2 regions of the Microbacterium sp. NPDC008134 genome follow, and region 1 is predicted to be linked to the other one. Evidence: riboswitches for the same ligand, from Rfam matches in the RefSeq annotation. Region 1 holds a riboswitch; the other holds the start of a gene.
What was found. Region 1 has a riboswitch for thiamine pyrophosphate ahead of thiM (hydroxyethylthiazole kinase). Riboswitches for the same ligand answer to the same signal wherever they lie in the genome.
Positions count from the first base shown of each region.

Region 1 (3,400 bases):
CACCGTGAGCGGATCGAGCGGCACGACGACGTCGACGAGCGAGCGGTAGCCGGAGACGGCGAGGGTCGTGAGCATGGCCCCATGGTGTCAGCAGCATCCGACACTCCGTACCGATCCGAGACTCCGCTCTGAGCAGAGGCGCTTCCGTCGACGCGCCGGTGCTGGTGTGCTGGATGCATGACGAAGGCACTGATCCTCGGTGGTACCGGATGGCTGTCGAGCCGGATCGCCGACCGCCTCCTCCAGGACGGAACCGCCGTGACGTGCCTCGCGCGAGGGGGCCGTCCGGCGCCGGACGGGGCGACGCTCGTGGTCGGGGACCGCGCCGGCATCGACCCGTACCGCGAACTCGACGGCGAATGGGATCTCGTGGTCGACGTCTCATCCTCCGCGCTCCAGGTCGCCAGGGCGGTCGACGAACTGGGCGTCCGTGCCGCGCGCTGGGTCTTCGTGTCCTCGATCTCGGTGTACGCCGACGACGAGACCGTCGGGACCGACGAGTCCGCATCGCGGCATCCGTCCTCCTCGGCGGCGGAAGCCGACTACGGAGCGCAGAAGGCGGCCGCCGAAGACGCCGTCGCCACGCTGGGTGATCGCGCACTGAGCGTGCGACCCGGGCTGATCGTGGGCGAGGGCGACCCGAGCGACCGCTTCGGTTACTGGGCGGCGGCGTTCGCGCGGGCGGGGGAGCGGCCGGTGCTCGTGCCACCGTTGGACGGACGTGCCGCCCAGATCATCGACGTCGACGACCTCGCGGCCTACGTCGTCTCCTCGCGGGCCGTCGGCGCGGTGAACGCGATCGGCGACAGCATCGCGCTCGCCGAGATGCTCGATGCCGTGCGTCGCGCTACCGGGCACACCGCGGGAGTGCGGGAGGCGAGCGAGGAGTGGTTGCGCGCGCGGGGCGTGGAGTACTGGATGGGCGCGCGCTCTCTGCCGCTCTGGCTCCCGGCGGACATGCCCGGGTTCATGACCCGCCGCAACGAGAGGTTCCTCGCGACGGGAGGTTCGCTGAGCCCCCTCGGTGAGACGGCCGCGCGGGTCGTGGCCGACGAGTGGATGCGCGGCGTGGATCGTCCTCGTCGGGCCGGTCTCGGACGGGCGGAGGAGGAAATCCTCCTCGCGGAGCTCGGAGGCGCCGAGCGCGTCGCTAGACTCTGAGACGAGTGACACGGGGTGCCGCATCCGCGGCTGAGATCACACCCGTCGAACCTGATCTAGTTCGTACTAGCGAAGGGATGTCGCAATGAGCGATCGTCTGCGTCCATCGTCCGCCCCCTCGACCGTGCAGTGCGCGGCCGAACTGCTCGAGGTGCTGCGCGCGGCGCCGCCGTTGACCCACTGCATCACCAATGCGGTCGTGACCGGCTTCACCGCCAACGTGCTGCTCGCCGTCGGCGCCGCGCCGGCGATGGTCGACATCGTGGGCGAGGCGGGGATGTTCGCGGGTGCGGCCTCGGGTCTGCTCGTGAACCTCGGCACGCCCGCGCCGGAGCAACGTGCGGCGAGTCTCGAAGCCGCCGAGGCGGCGACGCTCGCGGGGACACCCTGGGTGCTCGACCCCGTCGCGATCGGAGTACTGCCGGTGCGTACCGCCCTGGCGGGTGACCTCGCCGAGCGTCGACCGACGGCGATCCGCGGTAACGCATCGGAGATCCTCGCCCTGGCGGGGATGAGCGCGGGCGGACGCGGAGTCGATGCCACCGACAGCACCGAAGCCGCGCGGGACGCCGCGCGGCACCTCGCCCGACGGCACGGCAGCGTCGTCGCGGTCTCCGGCGCGGTGGATCTGTTGACCGACGGCGAGCGGATCGTGCGTCTGGCGAACGGCGACCCGCTCCTGACCCGTGTGACCGGCGGCGGCTGTGCACTCGGTGCGGTGATGGCGGCGTTCCTCGGAGCCGCGCGGGCGACGGACGTCGGAGCGCTCGATGCCGTCGCCGCGGCCTCGCTCGTCTACACGATCGCCGCGGAGGATGCCGCGGCCACGGCAACGGGACCGGGCAGCTTCGCCGTCGCGCTTCTGGACGCGCTCGCAGCGATCCAACCGGCCGACGTGAGCGCACGCTCACGCGTCGAGGAAGCGACGCGATGATCGCCGACCTCTCCCTGTATCTCGTCACCGACGCCGGTCTCTGCGGCGAACGCGGCGTCGTCGAGACGGTGCGTCAGGCGGTCGACGGCGGTGTGCGCATCGTCCAGCTCCGGGAGAAGGATGCCGGACACGCCGAGGTCGTCGCACGACTGGTCGAGCTGTCCCGCGTGATCGACGGACGCGCGCTCCTCGTGGTGAACGATCGTCTCGAGGCGGCCCTCGCCGCGCGCGCACGGGGTGCCCGGGTCGACGGGGTCCATCTCGGCCAGGGCGATGCCTCGGTGCTCGAGGCGCGCGTGGCTCTCGGCCCGGACGCGCTCATCGGGCTGACGGCGAACAGCGCGGCGCATCTCGACGCGATCCGCGCGTTGCCCGAGGGGACGGTCGACTACCTCGGCGTGGGCGTCATCCGTCCGACGGCGACCAAACCCGATCACCCGCCGGCACTCGGCATCGAGGGATTCCGGGCGCTCGCCCGCGAAGCCGCTCTGCCCTGCGTCGCGATCGGAGGCGTCGGGATCGACGACACGGAGCACCTGCAGGATGCCGGTGCCGCGGGACTCGCGGTCGTCTCCGCGCTGTGCGCCTCCCCGGATCCGCGCTCAGCGGCCGCGGCGTTCCGGGCGCGATGGCGACGCGGAGCCGTACCGCGCGTCCTGAGCATCGCCGGCAGCGACCCGTCCGGCGGGGCAGGGATCCAGGCCGACCTCAAATCGATCGCGGCGAACGGCGGGTACGGGATGGCGGCGATCGCCGCGCTCACCGTGCAGAACACGCGGGGCGTGCGCGACGTGCACGTGCCGGACGCGGCGTTCCTCTCCGCGCAGCTGGACGCGCTGTCCGACGACATCGTGATCGACGCCGTGAAGATCGGGATGCTCGCGAACGCCGCGGTCGTGCAGGCCGTGAGCGCGTGGCTGGAGCGGGTGCATCCGCCGATCGTGGTGCTCGATCCGGTGATGGTGGCGACGAGCGGGGACCGGCTTCTCGACGCGGATGCCGAGGAGGCCCTGGTCTCGGTGCTCCACCGCGCCCATCTCGTCACGCCGAACCTCGCGGAGCTCGCGGTTCTCACCCGCCGGGAGATCGACGGATGGTCGGCGGCGCTCGCCGCGGGAGAAGCGCTCTCGAGCGAGCACGGTGTGGCGGTGCTGGTCAAGGGAGGCCACCTCGCCGGCGACCGGACGCCCGATGCGATCATCGACGTTCGCCGCGACATCCGGGAGGAGTTCGGCGGAGAGCGCATCGCGACGGCGAACACCCACGGAACGGGATGCTCGCTGTCCTCGGCCCTGGCGACCCGCC
Region 1 is NZ_JBIBHO010000002.1:569,585-572,984, forward strand. It holds gene ACFY9N_RS13480 (AAA family ATPase) at 1-75, opposite strand, end outside; gene ACFY9N_RS13485 (NAD-dependent epimerase/dehydratase family protein) at 178-1,161, shown strand; TPP riboswitch at 1,163-1,256, shown strand; gene thiM (hydroxyethylthiazole kinase) at 1,247-2,095, shown strand; gene ACFY9N_RS13495 (bifunctional hydroxymethylpyrimidine kinase/phosphomethylpyrimidine kinase) at 2,092-3,400, shown strand, end outside.

Region 2 (3,400 bases), on a different contig from region 1:
GACCGACGACCGTGCCGGCCGGAACGGCGGGTTCCTGGGCGAGGAGTGCTGCCTCGACCTCGGCGAACAACGACCGAGTGGCAGCGAGCCGCTGCTCGTCGTCGTCCTGGTTCAGCACCGCGGCGTAGAGCTGCACCGTGCTGTCGTCGACGGTCACGTTCTTCGCCGTGAGCAGGTTCCACCCGACGAGCGTGCCGGTCTTGATACCGACGACGCCGGGATCGGCGAGCATACCGTTCGTGTTGGTGACCAGGCCCGCGCCCGGCAGTTCGACAGCCGGTGTGCCGACGATCTCCGCGAACACGGGATTCTTCATCGCCAACTCGCCGAGCCGCACCAGCGCGTCGGGGGTCGCGACGTTGCCGACGTCGAAGCCCGAGGGCGTGACGACCGTGATGTCGCTGAGCCCGCGCTCGCGCAACCACACCTCGGCCGCGGCCGCGAACTCCTGATCCGACCCCCAGATCTCCCGCGCGAGACGGTCGACGTAGTTGTTCGCCGAGCCGAGCAGCGTGCCCTGCAGCATCTGGTACTCCGTGAGCACCCCGCCGACCGGCACATCGAGCGACGACTGATCCGAGATCCGGTACGACCAGTACGTCTGGCTGTCGGCGTAGGTGAAGGAGAATTCGGGGCCCTGTTCGCCGAGCGCCAGGGGCATCTGATCGAGAACCATCAGGGAGCTGACCACCTTGGTGATACTCGCGATGCTCGCAGCATCCAGCGAGGATGCCGTGGAACCGATGCCGCCCACCCCGACGGCCGCGCTCCCGACGCCGGGCCAGGTGACCGTGGCCGCGGGAGCCGCGACCGTGGTGAACTCGACCGAATGAACGGTGGGGGCGACCTCGTGCAGCGGCCAGAGGAGGGTCGTGCCCGCGTAGGCGCCGACCAGCCCGAGCACCATGCCGATCGGCACGAGCACGCGGGCGCTCGCGATCGCCGGGCGCAGGCGGGCGCCGCGCATGATCGCGACGGCAGGATCCTCGACGTATGGCTCGTCATAGGTGCGCGCAGCGGAGCCCGCTGCCACAGCAGCGGTGTCGATCCAGGTCAGGGCGGTGGCCGGGCGCTTCTCATCGGCCCATGCGGCCTCGGGCGTCTCCGGTGCATCGGATGCCTCGCCATCGGTCTCGGCATCGACGCCGTCGAGGTCAGCACTCGCGACACCCGCGTCCGCGCCTTCCAGGGCGACGGCGTCGCCCTGTGCCGGCGACGACACGCTCGCCTCTGCCAGCGCCGCCCCTGCCGGCGCCGCGTCTGCCGGAACGGATGCCGTCGCCACGCCAGTGGACTCGCCCGGGGCGTCGGCCGCGCGCGCGCCGGAGTCGGGCGCAGCGGCGATGTCGGCGTCGGCGGGAGGGAGGGTCACCCGTTTACGGTACCCAATCCCCGGGCTGATCTGCGGCGATGCGTCACGGGCGGGCGCGGGTGTCGGCGCGCGGGTATGCTGGTCAGCACAACCACGGGAGTCCGGCGAGCCGGGCTGAGAGGGAGCGAATCGCGCTTCGACCGTCGAACCTGATCTGGGTCATGCCAGCGCAGGGAGGAGTTCAGATGACTACGTCCACGCCCGAATCCGCCGCGAAGAACGCCGGCGAGACGGCATCCGCACCGGCATCCGCCGCGACGAAGCCGGCATCCGCGAAGGCCGCCGCCAGCATCTGGCGCTGGCGCGTCGTCGACATCGTCGTCGCCAGCGTGCTCGGTGTCGCCGCCGGCCTGATCTTCCTGGCCTGGAACGTCGGCTACCTCGGCCCGAAGGCGCTCCTCGAGCCGCTGCTCCCGGGCCTGCAGGGGCTGCTCGACGGGCCGTGGCTGTTCGCCGGTGTGCTCGGCGGACTGATCATCCGCAAGGCGGGCGCGGCGATCTACGTCGAGCTGCTCGCCGCGGTCGTGTCAGCGCTGATCGGCAACCAGTGGGGCGGATTCCTCACGCTCGAGGCCGGCCTCGTGCAGGGGCTCGGCGCCGAGCTGATCTTCCTGCTCTTCTTCTACCGCCGCTGGTCGCTGCCCGTCGCGATCCTCGCCGGAGCCGGCGCGGCCCTCGCGGGCGGTATCAACAACCTCATCCTCTGGTACGCCGGGTCGGGCACCGAGTTCACGGTGATCTACCTGATCAGCACGGTCGTATCGGGCGCGGTGATCGCCGGGGCCCTGTCGTGGGTGCTGGCGCGCGGTATCGCGGCCACGGGAGCGCTCGACCGGTTCGGTTCGGGCCGTGAGGCGCGCGTCCGCGTCTGATGACGACGGATCAGGCCGGCCCCGCGACGGTCGAGGCGACCGCGTGGGGCTGGCGTCACGCCAGCCGGTTGGCGTGGGCGCTGCAGGACGTCTCGTTCCGGATCGAACCGGGCGAGCGCGTGCTCGTGCTCGGCGCGTCCGGTGCCGGCAAGTCGACGCTGCTGCAGGGCCTCGCCGGGGTACTCGGTGGCGACGAGGAGGGCGAGTCGCAGGGCTCGCTGCTCGTCGACGGGCAGATGGCCGCCGCGACGCGCGGACGCACCGGCCTCGTGCTGCAGGACCCGGATTCGCAGGTGATCCTCGCCCGGGTCGGTGACGACGTCGCCTTCGGGTGCGAGAATCTCGGCATCCCGCGCGCCGAGATCTGGCCGCGTGTGACGCAGGCGCTCGACGCGGTCGGCCTCGATGTGCCCCTCGATCGCCCGACCAAGGCGCTGTCGGGCGGGCAGAAGCAGCGGCTCGCGCTCGCCGGCATCCTGGCGATGCGTCCGGGCCTGGTACTGCTCGACGAGCCGACCGCCAACCTCGATCCCGAGGGTGTGGTCGAGGTGCGCGACGCGGTGGAGCGGATGCTGCAGGCGCACCCCGCGACGCTGATCGTCGTCGAGCACCGTCTCGACGTGTGGCTGCCGCTCATCACCCGGGTGATCGTCGTCGGGCAGGGCGGGGTCGTCGCCGATGGATCGCCCGCGCAGGTGCTCGGGGAGCAGGGTAGCCGGCTCGCGTCCGACGGCGTGTGGGTTCCCGGGTTCACTCCGGATGCTCCGCCCGCCCCACTGTCGACGCCCGGTGAGGTGCTGATCTCGGCCCGCGACCTCGCCGTCGCCCGGGTGAAGGGTAAGCCGGTCGCAACCGGCATCGACCTCGACGTGCATGCAGGGCAGGTTCTCGCGATCACCGGACCGAACGGGGCCGGCAAGTCGACCCTCGGGCTCACGCTCGCCGGGCTCCTGCAGCCTGCGGGCGGTGCGGTCACGGCATCCGCTGCGCTCGCCGCCGACATCGGTCGGGCCCCGATCGACTGGGCGTCGCGTGATCTGCTCACCCGCATCGGCATGGTCTTCCAGGAGCCCGAGCACCAACTGCTGGCGAAGACCGTGCAGGACGAGCTCGCGGTCGGCCCGCGCGCCCTCGGCATCCCGGAAGACGAGATCGT
Region 2 is NZ_JBIBHO010000004.1:119,000-122,399, forward strand. It holds gene ACFY9N_RS16035 (D-alanyl-D-alanine carboxypeptidase family protein) at 1-1,372, opposite strand, end outside; TPP riboswitch at 1,456-1,567, shown strand; gene ACFY9N_RS16040 (ECF transporter S component) at 1,558-2,244, shown strand; gene ACFY9N_RS16045 (ABC transporter ATP-binding protein) at 2,244-3,400, shown strand, end outside.
Region 2: it holds a riboswitch for thiamine pyrophosphate, as region 1 does, so the genes downstream of both, ACFY9N_RS16040 (ECF transporter S component) here and thiM (hydroxyethylthiazole kinase) in region 1, are expected to answer to the same signal.